2 regions of the Microbacterium lemovicicum genome follow, and region 2 is predicted to be linked to the other one. Evidence: predicted binding sites of a transcription regulator. Region 2 holds the regulator's gene; the other holds the start of a gene.
What was found. The regulator LexA, encoded in region 2, represses DNA repair genes until DNA is damaged. The targets are predictions, from matches to a motif close to TCGAACANNTGTTCGA.

Region 1: the regulator LexA is predicted to act here: its motif matches at 8,326-8,341, upstream of CVS47_RS00485 (HNH endonuclease signature motif containing protein).

The regions. Positions count from the first base shown of each region.
Region 1 covers NZ_CP031423.1:91,754-103,273, forward strand. Annotated here, with positions in the region: gene CVS47_RS00455 (gluconokinase) at 1-462, shown strand, start outside; gene CVS47_RS00460 (APC family permease) at 474-2,594, opposite strand; gene CVS47_RS00465 (VanZ family protein) at 2,778-3,863, shown strand; gene CVS47_RS00470 (GntR family transcriptional regulator) at 3,895-4,593, shown strand; gene CVS47_RS00475 (amidohydrolase) at 5,034-6,260, opposite strand; gene CVS47_RS00480 (GNAT family N-acetyltransferase) at 6,328-6,774, opposite strand; gene CVS47_RS00485 (HNH endonuclease signature motif containing protein) at 6,833-8,275, opposite strand; gene CVS47_RS00490 (GNAT family N-acetyltransferase) at 8,394-8,894, shown strand; gene CVS47_RS00495 (MOSC domain-containing protein) at 8,992-9,528, opposite strand; gene CVS47_RS00500 (hypothetical protein) at 9,647-9,994, opposite strand; gene CVS47_RS00505 (LacI family DNA-binding transcriptional regulator) at 10,155-11,360, opposite strand; gene CVS47_RS00510 (glycoside hydrolase family 13 protein) at 11,392-11,520, opposite strand, start outside.
Region 2 covers NZ_CP031423.1:1,151,240-1,162,759, reverse strand. Annotated here, with positions in the region: gene priA (bifunctional 1-(5-phosphoribosyl)-5-((5-phosphoribosylamino)methylideneamino)imidazole-4-carboxamide isomerase/phosphoribosylanthranilate isomerase PriA) at 1-378, opposite strand, end outside; gene hisH (imidazole glycerol phosphate synthase subunit HisH) at 437-1,087, opposite strand; gene hisB (imidazoleglycerol-phosphate dehydratase HisB) at 1,084-1,698, opposite strand; gene CVS47_RS05365 (histidinol-phosphate transaminase) at 1,695-2,789, opposite strand; gene CVS47_RS05360 (LysM peptidoglycan-binding domain-containing protein) at 2,811-3,173, opposite strand; gene lexA (transcriptional repressor LexA) at 3,431-4,123, shown strand; gene CVS47_RS05350 (prolyl oligopeptidase family serine peptidase) at 4,181-6,142, shown strand; gene hflX (GTPase HflX) at 6,236-7,753, opposite strand; gene CVS47_RS05340 (class I SAM-dependent methyltransferase) at 7,834-8,472, shown strand; gene dapF (diaminopimelate epimerase) at 8,510-9,373, opposite strand; gene CVS47_RS05330 (GNAT family acetyltransferase) at 9,434-9,853, opposite strand; gene miaA (tRNA (adenosine(37)-N6)-dimethylallyltransferase MiaA) at 9,850-10,782, opposite strand; gene miaB (tRNA (N6-isopentenyl adenosine(37)-C2)-methylthiotransferase MiaB) at 10,824-11,520, opposite strand, start outside.

The sequences.
Region 1 (11,520 bases), 1.1 Mb from region 2:
GGCAAGAGCACCGTCGGGCTGGCCCTCGCCGCGGCCCTGGGCTGCGCGTTCACCGATGCCGACGACCTCCATCCGGCTGCCAACCTCGCCAAGATGGCCGGGGGCACGCCGCTCACCGACGAGGACCGCCAGCCGTGGCTGACCGCGGTGGGACGGGCGCTGGCCGATGCCGATCGCATCGTGGTGGCGTGCTCGGCGCTGCGTCGGGTCTACCGCGATCGGATCCGGGAGGCCGCACCCGACGCCTTCTTCGTCTTCCTCGACGCCGACGCGACCGTGCTCCATGCGCGCATCGCCGCGCGGACCGGTCACTTCATGCCGCCGGAGCTGCTCGATTCGCAGCTCGCCCTGCTCGAGCCGCTGCAGTCCGACGAGGCGGGCGTCCGCATCGACGTCGACGGCGCCCCGCTCGAGGTGGAGGCCGCCGCGATCGCCGCGGTGCAGCATCCGCCCGTGGGCTGACGCCGTCGGCTCTACGGCCGGTTCGCCGCGTCGCCCCCGCCGTTCGCTGGCGGTCCGCCGTCGCTGCGGGAGTCCGCCGTCTCCGGCGGTCCGGCCGGACGCGACGCGCGGAGATGCTTCGGCTGCGGCACCTGGCTCGGACGTCCGCCGCGCTCCTGGCCGGGCAGCGGCCGCGAGCGGCGGCCGTAGATGAGCTCCGACGAGTCCAGCAGCCACGGTACGAGGGTGATCGAGACGCCGTGCACGAGCATGAGCTGGTTGGCGATGCGGCGCGAGCGGCGGTTGTGCAGGATCGACTCCCACCAGTGCCCGACGATGTACTGGGGCAGGTAGACGGTGACCACCGCGCTGCCGTTCTTCTCGCGGTACTTGTCGATGAAGGTGGCGACGGGGCTCGCGAACATCCGGTACGGCGAGTCGATGACCAGCAGCTGCACGGGGATGCGGTGCTCCTGCCACTGGCGCTGCAGCTCGTCGGTCTCCTCCTTCGTCGTCGACACGTGCACGGCGAAGGTCTTCTCGTGCTTGGCGGCCAGCGCGTAGTCGATGGCCTTGATGACCGGCTTCTGCAGTCGGTTGACGAGGACCATGGCGACGTCGCCCGACGAGCCGAAGTGGGTGGAGTCGTCGACGGCGATCTCGTGCTCGACGTCGCGGTAGTACCGGTTCACGCCGATCATCAGCGTTGCGAGGATCGGGATGGCGATGAACACGAGGTAGGCGCCGTGGGTGAACTTGGTGATCGTGACGATGAGCAGCACGAACACGGTGAGGGCGGCGCCGGCGGAGTTGATGACGAGTCCCGCCCGGGCGCTGCGGCGCGTGGAGGCGGCGCTCTCCTGCGCCGCCGCCTCGGGGCTCAGCGCCTTCAGCTCCCGCATGACCCGGCGCCAGTGCCGCACCATGCCGATCTGGCCGAGCGAGAACGACACGAACACGCCGATGATGTAGAGCTGGATCAGCGTGGTGAGGTTCGCCTGGTAGACGACGAGCACCACCACGGCCGCCAGACCCAGGATGATCATGCCGTTGGAGTAGACGAGGCGGTCGCCGCGCGTGTTGAGCGCCTTCGGCGCGTAGCCGTCGCGGGCGAGCACCGCTCCCAGCAGCGGGAAGCCGTTGAACGCCGTGTTGGCGGCGAGGAGGAGCACCAGGGCCGTCGCCGCCTGGATGATGTAGAACGGGATCGACCCCATCCCGAACGTCGCGGACGCGACCTGGGCCATCAGGCTCGGCTGCGGCTGCGTGCAGTCGAAGCCGATGAGATGGCAGGGGTTCTCGGCGTAGTGGACGCCGGCGACCAGGGCCAGCAGCGTGAGCCCGGCGAAGAGGATGATGGCGATGGTGCCCATCAGGGTCAGCGTCATCTGCGCGTTGCGGATCTTGGGCTTCCGGAAGGCCGGGACGCCGTTGCTGACCGCCTCCACACCGGTGAGGGCGGAGCATCCGCTCGAGAAGGCTCTCAGGATCAGCAGGATGATCGCGGCCTGACTGAGACTCTCGGCCTGCACGGTGTAGCCCGCGCTGGCGGCGACGGGCGCGTCGCCGAGCAGCATGCGCGCGATGCCCACGACGATCATCAGGAGCACGGATCCGATGAACACGTAGGTGGGGATCGCGAACACGAGCGAGGCCTCGCGGACGCCGCGGAGGTTCACCACGATGATCACGATCACAAACAGCACGGCGAGCTCGACGCGGAAGGAGTTGAGGAACGGCAGCGCGGAGATGATGTTGTCGACGCCGGAGGCCACCGACACCGCGACCGTCAGCACGTAGTCGACCAGGAGAGCGGATGCCACGACCACGCCCGGCACTTCGCCCAGGTTCTTCGACGCGACCTCGTAGTCGCCGCCGCCCGAGGGGTAGGCCTTGATCAGCTGGCGGTAGCTGATGACGACCACGATGAGGAGCACCACGACGGCCGCCGCGACCCACGGGCTGAAGGCCAGGAAGCTCAGCCCGCCGATCAGCAGGATCATCAGCAGCTCCTGCGGCGCGTAGGCCACGGAGGAGAGTGCGTCGGAGGCGAAGATGGGCAACGCCATCTTCTTCGGGAGGAGCTGCTCGTCGAGTTTCTCGCTCGTGAGGGGCTCTCCGATGAGGATCCGCTTCGCTATCGGCGTCTCCATGGCCGCGTCGCGGCTCTCGTTGGTCACGGCGGGACATTACGCCCCTGCGCGCGCTAATGGCAATCCGACGGGCGGCTCGTCACCCATTCGTCACTTGCATGGCGTCCAGGAGTAAGGTTCGGCGGATTCCGCGCTCGAAGCGGGGTGCGCGGGGGCGCGGCGGGGCGTCCGTAGACTCGGCCCATGAGGGATCAGGTCGCGCTCGGTGCACTCGCCATCGTCGCCGGAGTCCTGGTCGGCATCGTGCTGTTCGTGCCCTTCGTCGCCGTGTCGTACCGGCGCCGCGGCGGGCTGACGTTCGGACGATTCGCCCTCTGGTTCTCGCTGCTCGTGTACGTCCTCGCGATCTGGACCTACACGCTGCTGCCGCTGCCTTCGCCGGAGTCCATCCGCTGCGCGGGGGTGAACCTCGATCCGCTCGACTTCGTCGGCGACATTCGGGGTGCGATCTCGCGCGGCAGCCCCCTGACCGACCCCGCGGTCCTGCAGCTCGTGCTCAACGTCATGCTCTTCCTGCCGCTCGGCTTCTTCGTGCGCGGGCTCTTCCGCCGCGGCATCCTGGTCGCCCTCCTGTCCGGCTTCGGGCTCTCCCTGTTCATCGAGTGCACGCAGCTGACCGGAGTCTGGGGGCTCTACCCCTGCGCCTACCGTGTGTTCGACGTCGTCGACCTGATGACGAACACCCTGGGCGCGGTGCTGGGCGTCACGCTCGCCCTCCTGCTTCCGCGCGCGATGCGCGTGCGCGACGGCGAGCGGATCGACGCCGATCGGCCCCGACCGGTGACGTCGCTCCGGCGATTGATCGGGATGCTGTGCGACCTGCTCGTCGTGGGGCTCGGCAGCACCGCGATCCTGCTCCCGTGGCAGATCGTCGATGTGCTGCTGCGGGGAAGCGACGCCGCGGCCGACGACGACGCGATCGCGCAGCTCGTCGCGAACCTCGTGCTGATCGTGGTCACCCTGACCTGGACCCTCGTCACCGGACGCACCCCCGGCAACGCTGCGGTGCAGCTGCGATACACCGGATCGCGACTCCCCTCCGCCCTCGCGCGCATCGTGCGCTACGTCGGCGGCATCGGCGGGTTCCAGCTGCTGAACCTGCTGCCCGGCGAGTACGGCAGCTGGCTCGTGCCGCTCTTCGTGCTGGTGTCGTTCATCCTCGTCTTCCCGACGCGCACCCACCGCGGACTGCCCGGCCTCGTCTCGGGTCAGCGGCTCGTGGACGCGCGCGCCGCCGACGAGCGGGAGCCCGTCGCGGCCGACTCGTGATCTCCCCACCTCTTCGTCGGAGAACGCCCCTGTGCGCGCCCCTGCCCAGGAGTACGGTGTGACCATGGCGGCCCGTGTGACGCCCATCGCCCAGGAGCTGTTCGACGGATTCGCGAACAGCTCGGCCGTCCACGTGTTCACGGAGCTTCTCGGGCTCATCTTCGACGGCACGCTGCCGCCCGGCTCGGCGGTGAGCGAGAACGACGTCGCCCGCCGCGCGGGGGTCTCGCGCACGCCGGCGCGCGAGGCGGTGCAGCGCCTGCGCGAACTCGGGATCGTCGAGACATCGGTGGGTCGGTCGTCGCGGGTGGCGGTGATCACCGAGACGCGGCTGCGACAGACGCTCGTCGTGTGGGACGCCCTGTTCGCGGCGGTCCTCGAGGAGGTCGTCCCGGTGATCGACGACGAGGACCTCGCCGCGATGGAGGAGGCGACGCGGGTGTTCCGGATCGCCGCCGACCAGGGCAAGGTCTCCGAGGCCGCCCAGGCGAACTTCGACCTCTACGCAGTCGTGGTCGGGCGCTCCGGCAATCCGCCGCTCATCCGCACGATCGCCTCGATCGTCTACCTCGTCCGCCTCGGGGGCCAGTCGCTGCCGCGATGGATCGACGCGGACGTGCTCGAGGCGGCGCAGCACGACCTCATCGCCGCCCTCCGGCGACATGATCTGGCGGCGTCACGGGCCGCGGTCCGCTCCGCCGCGGGGTTCCAGCTGCCTCCCGACGACTGAGACGGCCGCGCGCGGCGCAACACTCTCATCGCGTCGGCTGGAGTTCTGCTGAACGAATCCACAGGACTGGCCGCAGGTGTCACCGCGGGGCGGCAGGTGGCTGCATACTTGTGTACAGGCAGACGGGAGAGCGGCCGGATCGAAGGATCACCGACCTGTGGGGGGTCGGGAGCTGCTCGGGGGACCGGCTGAAGAACTCCGTCCTCACCGGCGTCGTCTCTGGGGGATGACGCCGGTGGGAGCACGGAGGACGGGTGACCGGGGGTCGTCTGAAGATCGGCGGCGATCCGGGGAGATGGCCGTTCGGGATGATCGGGGAATGCGGCGGGTCTGGGGAGACCGTCCGCTCAGCGGCCACGCCGGTGCGCGTCCGGGGGGACGTCACCGGCGGGCCGGCCTCCGTGACAGCGGGCTGGGGAACCGCCGTCCGGAGCGGCTGATCAGGCCGAAGCGTCCGCCAGGAACTCGCGGGCGGCGACGACGAGGTTCTCGACGCCTCGGTTCAGCGTCGGCTGCAGCACGGGGGCGAAGAACGGCGAGTGGTTCGTCGGGATGTCCCGCTCGATGGTGCCGGCGGCCGCGGCATCCGCGTACTTCTGGGGGTCGACGCCGCCCCAGAACCAGTACACGAGGGGAGCGCCGGATTCGCGCGCGAACCATGAGACGTCTTCGCTGCCCGTGAACATGCCGGGGTCGACGACCGCGCCCTCGCCGAACTCACGGCGGAAGGCCGCGGTGATGCGGGCCGTCGCGTCGACGTCGTTGATCGTCGGCGGCAGGGTGTGGTCGGTCACGATCGTGGGCTGTTTGACGGCGCCGGATGCCGCGGCTTCCGCCCGCACGACCCGTTCGACCTTCTCGAGCACGCGCTCGCGGGCTGTCTCGTCGGGATAGCGGAGGCTGAGTTCGAGCTTGGCCTCGGCCGGGATGATGTTGTTCTTGAGTCCGGCGTGGATCGAGCCGACCGTGACGACGGCCACGTCGCGCGGGTCGATCTCGCGCGAGACGACCGTCTGGAGGCGCATGATCGTGGCGGCGGCCATGACGATGGGGTCGATCGTCGAGTGCGGGCGCGAGCCGTGTCCGCCGCGGCCGAAGAGCGTGACGGTGAGGCCGTCGGATGCGGCCATCTGCGTGCCCGGGCGGACGCCCACGGTGCCGGAGGGCAGCGGCGTCACGTGCTGGCCGAGGACGACGTCGGGCGTGGGGAACCGGTCGAGCACGCCGTCGGCGATCATCGCCTGCGCGCCGGCGCCGTACTCCTCGGCGGGCTGGAACACGGTGACGATCGTGCCGGTCCACTCGTCCTTCGTCGCGACGAGGCGCTCGAGGGCGCCCAGCATCGCGGTGACGTGCATGTCGTGGCCGCACGCGTGCATGACGGGGACCTCGTTGCCCGCGGGATCCGTGCCGCGCGCGGTGCTCGCATAGTCGAGTCCTGTCTGCTCGGGCACCGGGAGGGCGTCCATGTCGGCGCGCAGCCAGACGACGGGCCCGGTGCCGTTGCGGATGACGGCGGCGATGCCGGTGCGACCCACGCCCTCTTCGAACTCGATGCCGAGCTCACCCAGCCGCTGGGCGATCACGCCCGCCGTGCGCGTCTCCTGGAACGAGAGTTCGGGGTGTCGGTGCAGGTCGACGTAGATCGCTTCGAGGTCCAGAGCCATGCGGTCGAGCCTACTCAGGGTCTCAATGGCGCCGACCGTCCTCTGTACGCGGTCGTGCGCGCTCTGCTCAGCCGAGGGCGATCTGGTAGTGGATCATGCCGCTGCGGCGCGCGACGCGGTCGTAGAGGGCGCGGGCGGCCGCGTTGTCCTCGGCGGTGAGCCAATAGACCTTGGCCGATCCGTGCTCCTCCGCCCACACCCGCACGTGCTCGATGAGCGCCGCGCCCGTACCGCCGCCGCGAGCGTCCGGCGAGACGAAGAGGTCCTCGAGGTAGCAGTAGTCCGTTCTGGTCCACGTGGCGGCGTGGGTGAGCCAGTGCACGATGCCGATCGCGCGGCCATCGTCGTCGCGGGCGATCGCTCCGTGCAGCTCACCGTTCTCGTCGACGATCCGCGCCAAGGTGGACTCCGTCGTCCCGTCGTCGATCGTGCTCTCGTAGAAGTCGAGATACCCCTTCCAGAGCGGCAGCCACTCGTCGCGGTCTGAGGCTTCGATGGACGAGATGCGGACCATCCGCCGAGCCTAGCGACCCACTTCGACGGGGTTCTGCCCGCGGAGGTCCAGGTGTCCATCACGCCGCCTCGAATCGCCGCGGTGAGCGGGAGCGGAGGCGCTCGGGTGGCGGGATGACGCCCGTCGTCCGGTCCGCCGGTTCCTGCCACCAGTACGTGTCGACGCCGCTCTGCGGATGACGCCGGCGCACGATGCGAGCGCCGCGATTGTGCAGGTCGAGGTGGTGGAAACGGCACAGAGGAACGCCGTCGTCGACGTCGGTGCGCCCGTGGTGTTCGTACCAGTGGTCGATGTGGTGAATCTCGCACCAGGAAGGCGGAGCCGAGCATCCACGGCCCACGCATCCGCCGTCACGCACGCTGATCGCCACGCGCTGCTTCGGGGTGAACGTGCGCTGTTCTCGTCCGACATCCAGCGGCCTGCCGCGGACATCGGTCGTGATGACCCGTGCTCCGGCATCGCAGAGGTACTTCTCCGCGACGTGACGGGGGAGCGTGTCTCCGCCGTCCTCGAGATGCGCGACGCCCGCGTCTTCCTGCGTCAGCACCGTGGACTCGACGATGACGCGCACTCCCGGCTGACGGTCGCCGAATGCCTGATTCGGATCGACGGCTGCGCCGACGCGCAGCACGGCCATGACCAGGTCGTACTGCAGTTGTTCGTTGCTTCGAGGATCGCGCGCCGCCGAAGCCGTCTCCGCGGCGGGGCCGCCGGCGTCGACGAATCGCGGACCGCGCCGCGGGCGCAGAGCCGCGTCGCCGATCGCGTCGATCCAGGCCGCGCTCTCGTCGTCGAGCGTGAGGTGGGCGTGCTGCTGCCCTGCGGCGTCGGCCCACCGGCGGAAGGACCGCGCCGCGAAGCGCTCGTCGAAGCGCAGCGTCACTCCGCGCGGGTCGAGGCGGTCGCGCGCGATGCGCGCCGCGTGACGCAGGTCTTCGACGGACAGCTCGCCGGCGTCTTCGAGTAGCGTCTCGGTGGATCGTGCCCATGCCGCGGGCAGGACAGCCGGATCGCAGTCGGCATAGCGATCGACGGGCGGATCGCCCATGCCGACGCGGATCGCCTCGTGCTGCGCGGTCGTGATGCGCCCCTCGGTCAGGGCCGTCCGGAGAAGAGTCCGCCAGCGAGGAGCGGCATCGCGGTCGCCGGACAAGCGGTCTCCGGTGCCGATCGGCGAGCCGTCGGTCGCCGCGCCGCCGGCAGGGAGCAGGCCCTCTCCCGCCTCCCCGAGCAGGTCACGCCCCGTGCGCAGCGCGCGCGTCACATCGGATCGCGACTGCCCCGTCATGCTCTGCAGCAACGACGTCGCCGACCGGTGCCCGTTCCGTCGCGCGAGTCCCGCCGTACCGCGATCGCGGTCGGACCGCTGATCGACGACCGCGGCGGCGGCCGCCAGCACGAGGTCGACGTTCTTACGCACCTCGGCGGCATCCGCGATCAACGAGACGAGCGTCTCGTCGTCGAGTGCGTCCAGCGGCCCGCGCCCCGCAGACCGACTCACGCGCGCGACCGCACTCGCCATGCGAGCGACTGCGGCTACGACGTCTTCCATAGAACAAATATACGAAGGACCTCCGACATCGAGGCGATTGTTGGGAAGGGGCGGCTACGCTCCGGAGATGCATGCGACCGGGAACACCGCGCCCTTCCGCATCCGACCGGCATCCTCGGCGGACGCGGACGACATCGCCGCCGTGCACACGACGTCGTGGCGCGAGACCTACGGAAGCATGGTCGACGACGACGTCGCCACCAGCCGGTGGTTCGACCTCGGCCGCCGCACGGAGATGTGGCGCGCCAACTTCGCCGACGGAACCTACACGCCGCACGTAGCCGTCGATGAGCGCGGGATCGTGGGTTTCGGGGCCGCGCGCCCTGCGCCCGAGCCCGACGCCGTGCGGCCGGAGGAGCTCACCATGCTCTACGTTCTCGCGCGGGCGCACGGCACGGGAGCGGGGCAAGCTCTCCTCGACGCGGCGCTCGCCGACCGCCCTGCATACCTGTGGGTGGCCGCCGACAACCCTCGCGCGCGGGCGTTCTACCGACGCAACGGGTTCGAGCACGATGGCGTGGAGTCGACCTTCGGCCCCGTCGGCGTCACGCACCGCCTCGTCCGCTGACCGCGGCAGAGAAGGAACCGGGAACGCGCCGCTTCGTCCGCTGACCGTGGCAGACAAGAAGCGAAACGTGCCGCCGATCAGACACCACCCCCCACGCTCACACCGCCCGCAGCGCCTCCCGCGGCTGTGCCGGCAGCTCGACCTCGATGGCGTCGCCCGGCCGCACGACTCCGCCTGTCAGCACGATCGCCATGACGCCGGTCTTCTGCATCAGGGTGCCCGCGGCATCCCGGGTCACGAGCTGCTTCATCAGGCCGGCCTCGAGACGATCGATCTTCGTGCACGGATTGCGCAGGCCGGTGACCTCGACGACCGCGTCGTCGCCGAGCCGCAGGCGGGCGCCGCGCGGCAGGCCGAGCAGATCGATGCCCGACGTCGTCACGTTCTCGCCCAGGTCGCCGGGGGCGACGTCGGCCGTCACCTCGTCGAACAGCTCCTCGTGGATGAGGTGCACCTGCCGCAGATTGGGCCGCTGCGGCCCCCTCCGCTTGTCGAAGAGATGCTGCACCGTGGCTCCGAAGTGCGCGTCGCCCTCGACGCCGAGTCCCTCGACCAGCGTGATCTCCTCGCGAGATGGCTTGCTGAAGCGGTGACGCTCATCACGGCTGACGGAGATGACCCGGGCGTTCGACATGTCTCCAGTGTGCCCGCGCGAAGAGGCTCAGCCGCCGCGCGACACATGCGCCGTGCCGCGCACGACAGGCGCCTCGCCGCGCACGACAGGCGCCTCGCCGCACACGACCGCGCGCGGCTCAAAGCGAGTCGATGTAACCGTCGTAGTCGAAGTCGATGTCGTTCTGCCCGACGTCCTGCTTCGCGCCCCGGTCAGCGGGGTCGGCTTCGGTTGTCCTCTCCCGACGGGGGTAGAGGTGGTGCGAGGTGAGACGCTGCACGGCCGCCGAGAAGTCGGGGGTCTCGCCCTCCCAGCTCGCCGGCGAGGACAGCACGTCGTTGCCGACGCCGATCACCAGGTCGGCCTCGCCCACCTCGCCGCCGGATCCCTCGATGAGGATGGGGATCCGCACCGCCTCTGACGCACCGGTCTGCGCCACGGCAGCCGTCAGCGTGACGAGGGCCCCTGCGACGTCGTCGGTGGTCATCACGGTTTGACCGGCATAGGTGACACAGCGCATGCATCCACTTTCCGGCACGGCCCGCCGCCGGAAGGGCGCCTTGCGAAACGGGGAAGCGTCGGGTACAGCGGCCCCGAAGCCGCAGGATCGGCGGATGCTGCGCCTCGCGGGCGTCGGCGCGACCGGGTCAGTTCGGCGCGGGCCCCGTCGAGCCGCGCTGCACGAGACGGAACGGCAGCGGCGCCGGAGCGACCGTGCCCGCTCCGCGTCGACGGCGGGAAGCCTCGGCGCGGGCGTCCGTACCGGTCGCAGGTGCCGGGCGCCGCGGGTCGAGGACGCCCAGCATCGCGGCGGCCGCACGCTCGCCCTGCTCCCGCGGACCCTGGTCGATCGTCGTCAGGCCGAAGAACTCGCCGAGTTCATGGCCGTCCACGCCGAGGATCGACACGTCTTCCGGCACGCGGAGCCCCAGATCGCGTGCGGCGAGCAACGCGCCGATCGCCATCTCGTCCGATGCCGCCAGGATCGCCGTCGGTGCCGCCCGTGCCGTCGGTCCGGGGATCGACTCCGCAGATCGCCGCGCCGCCCTCGAGCTCGACCCCGAACCGGAACCGTCGCCCCCGCCGGACCCCGCGAGCGCGCCGCCCCCGCTGGACCCCGCGAGCGCGTCGCCCCCGCCGGACTCCCCGAGCAGCCGCGTCGCCGCACGGTGTCCGCCGGCGACCGTGAAGTCGGCGGGCTCGAACAGATCCGCGCGGGCCGGGACCGCAGCATCCTGCAGCGCCTGCTCGAACCCGCGACGGCGCTGGGCGGGCACGTGGAAGTCGAGGTCGAACTCGGGGCGCGCTCCGATGTGCGCGATCCTCCGGTGGCCCAGCGAGAGCAGGTGCTCGGCGGCGAAGCGTCCGATGGCGACGTCGTCGACCATGAGCGTCGTCATGCCGGCGTGCGGGCCGCCGAGCGCGACGAGCGGCAGGCCGAGCTCGGCGAGCCGCCGCGTCTCCTCCTCCTCGAGGGCGATCGACACGCAGATCACGCCGTCGACGCGCTGGCGGCGCACGAACGTCTCGAAGACGCGCCGCCGCTCGACCGGGTCGTCCGTCACGCTGTAGAGCGTGATGTCGTAGCCGCCGCGCATGAGCTCCGCGGCGATGCCCGCCAGCACGGTGCTGAAGAACCAGCGGTCCACGTAGGGCAGAAGCACGCCGATGTTGCGCGCGCGGCCCGAGGCGAGGCTCGACGCCGACGCCGACACGACGTAGCCCAGCACCTCGGCCGCCGCCCGCACCCGCGCGCGGGTGACGGGTGAGACGTGCCCGCGGCCGCTCAACGCGCGCGAGACGGTGGCCGTCGACACCCCTGCGGCACGCGCGACGTCGTCTATGCTCACCATGGCATATGCCCCGGATGCCGCCTCGTGGCTCCTAGCTCTGCTCGAGCCACACGGTGGTGTCGGCCGGGATCGAGCCCGCGTCGACCGGCCCGCTCGACAGGATGACGCGCCCCTCGGGAAGGGGCACCGCCGCTTCGCCGAGGTTGGCGATGACCGTCAC
Region 2 (11,520 bases):
GGCGATGACATCGGCGGCCCACTCGGGGTTCTCGAGGGCGGCCGTGCCGAGGTTCACGCGGGTGGCGCCGCTCTCGAGAGCGGCGTCGAGCGACGCGTCGTCGCGGATGCCCCCCGACAGCTCGATGTGCACGCCGCGGACGTGCTTGATGACCTTGCGCAGCACACCGGCGTTGTTCCCCCGGCCGAAGGCCGCGTCGAGGTCGACGAGGTGGATCCACTGCGCACCCTGGCGCGCCCACTCGAGGGCGGCGTCGACCGGGTCGCCGTAGCTCGTCTCGCTGCCGGCCTCACCCTGGGTGAGGCGGACCGCCTTCCCCTCGGCGACGTCGACGGCCGGGAGGAGGATCAGCTCGGGAATGGAGGCGAAATCGTTCATGGCTCAATCGATGCTCGGGGAGACGCCGGGCGGGGCGCCCCGGCGGGAGGACACGAGGTCAGAGCGTAGCCGCGGCGAGACCGTCGATCCAATTGGACAGCAGACGGATGCCGGCGGCACCGGACTTCTCGGGGTGGAACTGCGTCGCGGCCAGCGGACCGTTCTCGACGGCGGCCAGGAACGGCGCGCCGTGGGTGGCCCACGTCAGCACCGGGGCCGGGAAGGGCGGCTGCACGTCGAGGCCCCACTCGCGTGCGCCGTACGAGTGCACGAAGTAGAACCGCTCGTCCTCCAGTCCGTGGAAGAGACGGGAGCCCTCCCCCGCCGACACCGTGTTCCAGCCCATGTGCGGCAGGACGGGCGCCTCGAGCCGGTCGACGGTCCCGGGCCACTCGCCGAGGCCTGCGGTGTCGGTGCCCCGCTCGACGCCGCGCTCGAACATCACCTGCATGCCCACGCAGATGCCCAGCACCGGGCGTCCTCCGGCGAGCCGCCGATCGATGAGCTCGTCGCCGCGGCTCTCGCGCAGCGCCGTCATGACCGCCTCGAAGGCGCCGACGCCGGGCACGAGGAGGCCGTCGGCGTCCATGACGAGAGCCCGGTCGCTCGTGAGGCGCGCGTCGGCTCCCGCCGCGTCGAGCGCCTTGACGGCGGAGTGGACGTTGCCGGATCCGTAGTCCAGGACCGCGACGAGAGGCCTGCGGGTCACAGAGCGCCCTTGGTGCTCGGTATGCCCGAGACGAGGGGATCGAGCGCCTTGGCCTGACGGAACGCGCGCGCGAACGCCTTGTACTCCGCCTCGGCGATGTGGTGGGGGTCGCGGCCCGACAGCACGCGCACGTGCAGCGTCATGGCGGAGTGGAACGCGATGGCCTCGAACGTGTGACGCACCAGCGAGCCGGTGAAATGTCCGCCGATGAGGTGGAACTCGTAGCCCGCAGGCTCGCCGTCGTGCACGAGGTACGGCCGACCGCTGAGGTCGACGACCGCCTGCGCGAGCGCCTCGTCGAGCGGCACGAGGGCGTCGCCGTAGCGCGAGATGCCGGACTTGTCGCCGAGGGCCTCTCGGAGGGCGTCGCCGAGGACGATCGCGACGTCCTCCACCGTGTGGTGGGCGTCGATCTGCGTGTCGCCGGAGGCGCGCACGGTGAGGTCTGTCAGCGAGTGCTTCGCGAAGGCGGTCAGCAGGTGGTCGAAGAACGGCACCGTGGTGTCGATGCGCGCGACGCCGGTGCCGTCCAGGTCGAGGTTCAGCTCGACGGTGGATTCGCTGGTGGCACGACGCAGCGAGGCCGTCCTGTGCGTGTCGGGACGGGTCATGAGGCCGATCCTACCGAGGCGAGGGCGTCGAGGAACGCGGTGGTCTCCTCCTCGGTGCCGGCCGTCACTCGGAGGTGTCCCGGGATCCCGATGTCGCGGATCAGGATGCCGCGATCGTAGAGTGCGCGCCAGGTGGCGGCCGGGTCGTCCACTCCCCCGAACAGCACGAAGTTCGCCCAGGACTCGTAGGGCTGGTACCCCAGGGCCGCGACCGTCGCGGAGATCCGCTCGCGCTGCGCGACGATCTCGTCGACCATCGACAGCATGACCGGGGCGTGACGCAGGGCCGCCGTGGCGGCCGCCTGGGTGAGGGCGCTCAGGTGGTAGGGCAGCCGCACGAGACGCAGCGCATCGATGAAGGCGGGGTCCGCCGCGAGGTAGCCGACGCGGGCACCCGCGAACGCGAAGGCCTTGCTCATGGTGCGGGAGACCACGAGACGCTCGCGGTCGGGCAGGAGCGTGACCGCCGAGCGCTCGTCGCGGGGGGCGAACTCCTGGTAGGCCTCGTCGACGATGACGATGCCGTCGGTCGCGTCGTAGACCGCCTCGATGACGTCCAGCCCCATCGGCGTGCCGGTGGGGTTGTTCGGCGCGCAGAGGAACACCACGTCGGGCCGCGCGTCGGCGACCTGGCGGGCCGCGTCGTCGGCCGTCACGACGAAGTCGTGCCCGCGGGTGCCGGCGATCCACTCGGCGCCGGTGCCGCGCGTGAGCAGCGGGTACATGGAATAGGTGGGCGCGAAGCCGAAGGCGGTGCGGCCGGGGCCGCCGAACGCCTGGAGGATGTGCTGGAGCACCTCGTTCGAGCCGTTGCCCGCCCAGATCTGATCGCGTTCCAGACCGTGCCCGAGGTAGTCGGCGAACCCCTCCCGCAGAGCGGTGAACTCGCGGTCGGGATAGCGGTTGACCTCGCGCAGTGCGAGGGCGATCGCGTCGAGGATGTCGTCTGCGACGTGCTGCGGCACCGGGTGGGTGTTCTCGTTGACGTTGAGGGCCACCGACAGCGGAGCCTGTGGTGCGCCGTAGGGCGTCATTCCGCGGAGATCATCGCGGAGCGGGAGGTCATCGAGACGAGCGGTCACCCGTCCCATCGTAGAGCCGTGGGCCTGCGCTCACTCCCCGGCGGCGTACTCGGCGGGCACCGAAAGCTTCTGGCCGGCCGTGAGCGTTCCACCCTCGAGGGCGTTGAGGCGCGCGAGGGCCGACACGACGTCACGGGGGTCGGCCGACGGTGCGATGTGCTGGGCGATGGACCACAGCGACTCGCCGGCGGCGACGGTGACCGTCTCGAACGAGCCCCCCGGCATTCCCGCGTCGGGGGTCGCGGTGGCGGCTGAGCCGCCCACGACGGCGAGGGCCAGGGCGGCGGCGGCGGGGAAGGCCGCCGCGGCAGCCAGGACCCGGCGGCCGCGGACGGTCAGGCGCAGACGCGTCGTGCCGGTCGAACGGACGGACGTCATAGCGATGGTGGTCATGGCTGCTCCTTGGGCGGGGAGAGGTTCGCATCCGGCACTCGGCCGGGAGTGCCGGATGCGAATCTCTTTTCCGAAGTTATCTTCGATCTTGTAGGGTGTCAAGCGCGTCGATGTCCGCGAATCTTTCGAACACGACACGCGGACGCCTTCAGCGTCGCGGGCCTGGTCTGCGGATACGGTTTCGATACGAGTAGCCCATCACCGACCTCCGACATTCGAAGACCGATGCGGAGGAGGGCCTCAGACAGGAGACGAAGATGACCGAGCCGGCACCGGCCGACGGAGCGCGCGACAAGCCTCAGACCCGCCGCCGCAAGAGCCTCAGCGACAAGCAGCTCGCCATCCTCGAGGTCATCCAGCGTTCGATCGCCCGCCACGGCTATCCGCCGAGCATGCGCGAGATCGGCGACGCCGTGGGCCTGAAGTCGCTCTCCAGCGTCACCCACCAGCTCAACCAGCTCGAGCTGAGCGGCTACCTGCGTCGCGACCCCGGCAAGACGCGCGCGATGGAAGTCCTCATCGACCTCCCCGGCACCTCGACCGAGAACCCCGCCGACACCGCCCCCGCCGTCGGGGACGCCGCCCTCGTGCCGCTCGTCGGACGCATCGCCGCCGGCATACCGATCACCGCCGAGCAGCAGGTCGAGGAGATCTTCCCGCTGCCGCGTCAGCTCGTCGGCAAGGGCGACCTGTTCATGCTGAAGGTCTCGGGCGAGTCGATGATCGACGCCGCCATCTGCGACGGCGACTGGGTCGTCGTCCGCTCTCAGCCCGACGCGGACAACGGCGACATCGTCGCGGCCATGCTCGACGAGGAGGCGACGGTCAAGACCTTCCGCCGCCGCGACGGACACACCTGGCTGCTGCCGCGCAACTCCGCCTTCGAGCCCATCCTCGGCGACGAGGCCACCGTGCTCGGCAAGGTCGTGGCGGTCCTTCGCGCCATCTGAGCCGCCGCCGCGCCGGTCGCCCGCGGACGCGTCCGCGCCGCCGCGTACGGTGGACGGGTGACTCAGACACTCCCCTACGGATCCTGGCCGTCGCCGCTCTCCGCCCGTGACGTGGCCGCCGGCTCCCATCCGGTCGACGCCGGCCGCTACGTGGGCGACGACATCTGGTGGCTCGAGCGTCTGCCCGCCGAGAACGGCCGGTCCGCGGTCCGACGCCTGACCGCCGAGGCGGCGGCGCGCGGAGGCGAACCCGAGACGGTGCTGTCCGCCCCCTGGGACGTGCGCAGCCGCGTCCACGAGTACGGCGGCGGGGCATGGACGACGGATGCCACGGGGTCGCTGTTCTTCGTCCACGGCGGCGACCAGCGGGTGTGGCGGGGCGGCGTCGGCCTCGAACCCGTGGCCCTGACGCCCGAGGATCCTCGCGCGCGGTACGCGGACCTGGTGCTCGCGGCCGGTCGTCTCCTCGCCGTGCGGGAGGTGCACGCCGGCGAACCCGTCCCGCAGCGCGACATCGTCGCGATCCCGCTCGACGGCTCCGGGTCGGCGGACCCGGCGTCTCTCATCTCCGTCGTCGCGGGCAGCGACTTCCTCGCCGCGCCGCAGGTGTCACCGGACGGGCGGCGGCTCGCCTGGATCGCGTGGGATCATCCCGACATGCCCTGGGACGCCTCGGAGCTGCGGGTCGGCGATCTCGATGCGGACGGCACCGTCGGATCGTGGCGGACCCTGGCGGGAGGAGCGGGTGTGTCCGTGCTTCAGCCCGAGTGGGTGTCCGACCGGGAGATCCTGCACTCCTCCGACCGCACGGGGCGGTGGAACCTCGACCGCACCGATCTCGACGGACGATCCGTCGCCGTCGCGCCCGCGGATGCCGACACCGGCGGCCCGCTGTGGAACCTCGGCGCCCGCTGGTTCGCGCCGCTCGCGGACGGGCGCGTGCTCGCCGTCCGCACCGACGGCGCGGACGTCCTGGCCGTGCTCGACGGCGACGACGTCCGCGGACTCCCCGCCGACGCGTCCTCGCGTCTTCTCCTCGGTGGCGTCCACGGCACCCGCGTGCTGTTCAGCGGCTCCGGGTCGAGCACGCTCGGTGGCCTGTGGGAGGTCGATCTCGACGATGCCGCGCCCGCACCGCGGCTCGTGCGGGGCACGGTGGACGAGGCTCCGGATGCCGCATGGCTGCCCGTCGCGCAGGAGCTGACCTTCGACGGCGACCACGGTCCCGTGCACGCGTTCGCCTACCCGCCGACGAACCCCGACGTCGCCGCACCGGACGGCGAGCTGCCGCCCTACCTGCTGCTGGCCCACGGCGGCCCCACCGCGCACGCCTCCGGCGGCGCCGCGATGGACGTCGCGTTCTTCACGAGCCGCGGCATCGGCGTGCTCGACGTCAACTACGGCGGCTCGACCGGCTACGGGCGGGCCTACCGCGAGCGCCTGCGGGGGCAGTGGGGCGTGATCGACCGCGACGACATGATCGCCGCCGCCGCGGGCATCGCAGAGGCCGGCGTGGCCGATGCCGACCGCCTGGCGATCCGCGGCGGGTCGGCGGGCGGGTGGACGGTGCTCTGCGCGCTGACGGCGGGCGACGTCTTCGCCGCCGGGATCAGCCGCTACGGCGTGGCCGACCTGCGCGCCCTCGCCGCCGACACGCACGACTTCGAAGCGCGCTACCTCGACGGTCTCGTCGGCCCCTACCCCGAGGCGGAGGCGCTCTACGTCGAGCGGTCGCCGCTCACGCATCTCGACCGCTTCACGACGCCCATGCTCATCGAGCAGGGAACGGAGGACCCGGTCGTTCCGCCGGCGCAGTCCGAGGCGGTGCGCGACGCCCTGGCCGAGCGCGGCATCGCCCACGCCTACCTGGCTTTCGAAGGCGAGTCGCACGGGTTCCGGCGGGCGGAGACGATCGTCGCCTCGCTCGAGGCCGAGCTGAGCTTCCTCGGCCAGGTGGTCGGCTTCACGCCCGCCGACGTGCCCGTCCTCCCGCTGGAGGGCGAACTCCCCGCCCGCTGAGCGGGCGCGGCGACAGGGCACGTCCCGGCTGTCCCGGCTGGTGAGCGGGCGCGGCGAGGCGTCACGCCCTGCCGCGACCGCCGCCGGCAGGTCTCAGACCCGGAAGGGCTCCAGATCGGCGGCCAGGCGCTCCGAGACGTAGGCATGCAAGGCCGTGCCCGCCTCCTCGTGCTCCTGCGAGAGGATGTGGCCCGACTGGTGCGCGGCCGAGACGAGGTCGCCGCGGTCGTAGGGCACCATCGCGCGGACCTCCACCGCCGGAAGCGGCAGCGCCTTCTCGATGGCGGCCCGCAGGTCGTCGATCCCCTCGCCCGATCGGGAGGAGGCGAACAGCGCACGGGGCTCCAGACCACGCAGCACCATCCGGGTGCCCTCGTCGACCAGGTCGGCCTTGTTGAAGACGACCAGCTCCGGCACATCGCGCGCGCCGACGTCGCCCATCACATCGCGGACCGTCTGCAGCTGCGCCGCCGGGTCGGGGTGCGCGGCGTCGACGACGTGCAGGATGACGTCCGCGTCCGCGACCTCCTCGAGGGTCGAGCGGAACGCCTCGACGAGCTGGTGGGGGAGGTTCCTCACGAAGCCGACCGTGTCGGTCAGCGTGTAGACGCGACCGTCGGACGCGGTGGAACGCCGGACCGTGGCATCCAGGGTCGCGAACAGCGCGTTCTCGACCAGCACGCCGGCACTCGTCAGCCGATTCAGCAGGCTCGACTTGCCGGCGTTCGTGTAGCCGGCGATCGCGACGGACGGGATCGTGTTGCGCTTGCGCTCGGCGCGCTTGGCGTCGCGCGCCGGGGCGAAGTCGCGGATCTGACGGCGCAGCTGCGCCATGCGGGTGCGGATGCGGCGGCGATCGAGTTCGATCTTCGTCTCACCCGGTCCGCGCGAGCCCATGCCCGCCCCGCCCGCACCGACCTGGCCACCGGCCTGGCGGCTCATCGAGTCACCCCAGCCGCGGAGGCGGGGAAGCAGGTACTCGAGCTGCGCGAGCTCCACCTGCGCCTTGCCCTCGCGGCTCTTGGCGTGCTGGCTGAAGATGTCGAGGATCACCGTCGTGCGGTCGATGACCTTCACCTTGACCACGTCCTCCAGCGCACGGCGCTGGCTGGGGGCGAGCTCCGTGTCGGCGATCACCGTGTCGGCGCCGAGGGCGCGCACGAGATCGTGGAGCTCGGCCGCCTTGCCCCGCCCGAGGTACGTCGCCGGGTCGGGGTGCGGCCGGCGCTGCAGCACGGCATCGAGGACGACGGCTCCCGCCGTCTCGGCGAGGGCGGCCAGCTCGCGCAGCGAGTTCTCCGCGTCGGTCTGCTCGCCCTGCGGGTGCACGCCGACGAGGATCACGTTCTCCAGGCGGAGCTGCCGGTACTCGACCTCGGTGACGTCCTCGAGCTCGGTGGACAGTCCGACGACGCGACGCAGCGCCGCGCGGTCCTCGCGATCCCATTGATCGCCGTCCGAGTCCGCTCCGACGGTGGTCGCCTCGTCCTGCAGCGCCTGCGCGGCGCCGAACACGCGGACGCCGGAGCGTCCCTCGGCGCGCGACAGCACACGATCCACCGGGTCCACCATCGTCTCGTCGGTGTTCACGGGTGTCGTGGTGTCTGTCATGGGTTCCTTTCAGGACGTCATCGCGACGTCGTCAGACTCTAGCCTCCCCCGTTGGGGGGCCTCTCCGCTACGCTCGCTGGATGGCGAGCGACCATTACTTCACTGCGACGCCTGCGGGACCCGAGAAGCTCCGACGCATCCGCGTCACCCTGGCCGGACGGCCGTTCGAGGTGACGACGGCGGGCGGGATCTTCAGCCCCGACCACGTGGACTCCGGCACCGAGGTGCTGCTGTCCAGCACCCCTCCGCCACCGCCGGGGGGTCATCTCCTGGATCTCGGGTGCGGCTGGGGTCCGATCGCAATGTCGCTGGCGCTCCAGTCCCCTCATGCCACCGTCTGGGCGGTGGACGTGAACGAACGCGCCCTGGACCTCGTGCGGCGCAACTGCGACGAACTCGGCCTCACCAATGTCAACGCCGTGCTGCCGGCGGATGTTCCCGACGGCGTCGCGTTCCGCACCATCCGCTCGAACCCTCCGATCCGCGTCGGCAAGAACGAGCTGCACGCCCTGCTCGAGCGCTGGATCCCGCGCCTGGACGAGCGCAGCGACGCCTGGCTCGTCGTGCAGCGCAATCTCGGCTCGGATTCGCTGCAACGGTGGCTCGAAGCATCCTTCCCCGACGGCTACACGGTGCAGCGGGCATCGACCGCCCGTGGCTTCCGGGTGCTCAAGGTGCGCAGGCACGGCGTCACCGACGCGGGCGCCGAGACGGTCTAGCCCGACGCGGCCTCGCTCGGCTCGACCGTCGAGACCGTCAGGCCAGCGCGACCTGTCCGCTGAAGACGAGGGATGCCGGTCCCGACAGGAGCACGCGTCCGTCGACCATGCGCACGCTCAGCGTGCCGCCCGGCACGTCGACCGTCCACCGGTCGGGCGCGGCGGCGCCGGCCCAGTGACGCACGGCGAGCGCTGCGGCTGCGACGCCCGTTCCGCAGCTCAGGGTCTCGCCGACGCCGCGCTCGAACACCCGGAGGCGGATGGAGCCGACGCCGTGGTGCACCAGCGGGTCGCTCGGCACCACGAACTCGATGTTGGCGCCGTCGCGCGGAGCCGGATCGAGGATGGGTTGGACGGCGAGGTCGAGGCCGTCGAGCTCGTCGGGACCGGACAGCGCGACCACCACGTGGGGATTGCCGACGTCGACGCTCAGTCCCGGGCGCGCAACGGGGAGACCCTTCGCCCGGACGAGCACCTCGTCCTCCTCCGTGCGCCACTCCCCGAGATCGACCTCGAGGTGCTCGTCGGGGCGCGAGACGCGCTTGACTCCGGCGCGCGTGCCGATCAGGAGCGAACCGTCCACAGGCAGCTCGGCGAGGCCCGTCTCGAGCAGGTACCGGACGTAGACGCGGATGCCGTTGCCGCACATCTCGGCCGGAGAGCCGTCGGCGTTGCGGTAGTCCATGAACCACTCGGCGCCGTCCGCGGCCGCCTGATGGCCGTCGAGGATCGCGGGAGTCCGCACGACGCGGAGGATGCCGTCGGCGCCGATGCCGAAGCGGCGGTCGCAGAGCGCGGCCACCTGCGCGTCGGAGAGGTCGAGCTCGCCGTCGGGATCGGGCAGCAGGATGAAGTCGTTGCCGGTCCCCTGCCCCTTCGTGAAGGCGATCGTCTGGGGCATGCCCTCAGTCTACGGGCGCCGTCGGACCCGCCGGGAGGAAGGGACGGCGGCGCGCGGGCCTCAGTCGGCGATGAGCCGCTTGCCCGTCGTGGTCGTGGAGAACCGCTCGTAGCCGAGCTTGTCGTAGAGGCTCAGCACGTCTTCGTTGCCGGGTCGCACCATGAGCTGCACCTTGGGGCAGCCCATCTCCAGCAGAAGCTCCTCGACGTGGGCGAGCAGATCCCGTGCGATGCCCTCGCCGCGGCGCTGCGGGGAGGAGGCGAGGTAGTAGATCCAGCCGCGGTGGCCGTCGTAGCCGGCCATGACCGACCCGACGATGTCGCTGCCGTCCTCGGCGACGAGGAACAGCTCGGGCTGCACGCTCAGCTTGCGCTGGATGTCGAGGTGGGGGTTGTTCCAGGACCGCGTGAGGCCGGTCTCCTGCCACAGGTCGATGACGGACTCGGTGTCGCGGATGGCGAACGCGCGGATGTGTGTCATGACTCCAGTATCCGGTTCAACGCGCACGGATGCCCGCCCTCGATCCAGCGCGCGTCGCGATAGCGGCGGAACCACGACACCTGCCGGCGGGCGTAGCGGCGCGTCAGCGCCTGGGTCTGCGCGATCGCCTCGGCGCGTGTGAGCGCGCCCGACAGCTGCTCCAGGGCCTGGGCGTAGCCGATGGCGCGGCGGGCCGTGACACCCTCTTCCAGCCCGTCCGCGCGGAGGCGCTCCACCTCATCGAGGAGCCCCGCGGCCCACATCTCCTCCACGCGCGCGTCGAGACGCGAGATCAGGTCCGCACGGGGAACGTCGAGTCCGACGATGCGGGTGCGCGGATGCCACGGCACCGGCTCCTCGGGCAGTGCCGCTCCGTGGGTGCTCTCCCCCAGCGCGAGGATCTCCAGCGCCCGCACGACACGGCGGCCGTTGCGCGGATCGACCTTCTGCGCGGTGACCGGATCGAGTGCGCGCAGCCGCGCGAACAGCTCCCCCGGACCGACCTGCGCGAGCTCGGCCTCCAGCTCGGCGCGCACGGACGCATCGCGCGGCGGGAAGGCGAAGTCGAACAGGACGCTCGAGACGTACAGCCCGGAGCCGCCCACGAGGATCGCGTCGGCACCGCGACCGCGGATGGCGGAGACCGCCGCGCGAGCCTCGTGCTGGTAGCGGGCGACGGCGGCCTCTTCGCGCACAGAGAGCACATCCCAGAGATGGTGCGGGATGCCGCGGCGTTCGGCCGGGGGAAGCTTGGCCGTGCCGACGTCCATGCCGCGGTACAGCTGCATCGCGTCGGCGTTGACGATTTCGGCGGGACGGCCGCGTCGGGCGAGCGCCTCCGCGAGTTCGAGCGAGGCACCGGTCTTGCCCGTGCCGGTGGCGCCGACGACGGCCCACAGGCGAGTGTCGGCCTCCTCCGGAGCCGCCATCGCCTGCGACGTGTCCGGCTCGCTGTTCGCGACGGGTGCGCTCACACGCCGACGCGGAGCGTCGGCAGCCCCAGCGACACGGCGCGGGGAGCCGACGCGTCGCCCGGCGCCGGCACGGCGCACGACTCGGCCTGCGAGCGATCCCACGCGTCGCCGGCACGGGTGCGCCGGACGCGCAGCGGGGCTCCCGGGACGGCGTCGGCGAGCAGGTGGAACGGCGCACCGTGCGTGGCCACGACGGTCACGACGTCTCCGGGGCGGGGCGTGGCAGAGCCGTCGGGCACGTCGAAGTGCACGAGCCGATTGTCTTGGGCGCGTCCGGTCAGACGCCGGGTGGCGGCATCCTTCTTTCCCTCGCCGGTGGAGACCAGAACCTCGAGCTCGCGACCCACTTGGGCCTGGTTCTCCTCGAGGCTGATGCGCTCCTGCAGCGCGATCAGACGGTTGTAGCGCTCCTGCACCACCTCCTTGGGCACCTGATCGGCCATGGTGGCCGCGGGAGTGCCCTCACGGATCGAGTACTGGAACGTGAAGGCCGTGGCGAAGCGGGCCTGCTCGACGACGCGCAGAGTGTCCTGGAAGTCCTCCTCGGTCTCACCCGGGAAGCCGACGATGATGTCGGTCGAGATCGCGGCATGCGGCATCCGCGCGCGGACGCGGTCGAGGATGCCGAGGAAGCGCTCGCTGCGGTAGGAGCGACGCATGGCCTTGAGGATGCGGTCGCTTCCCGACTGGAGC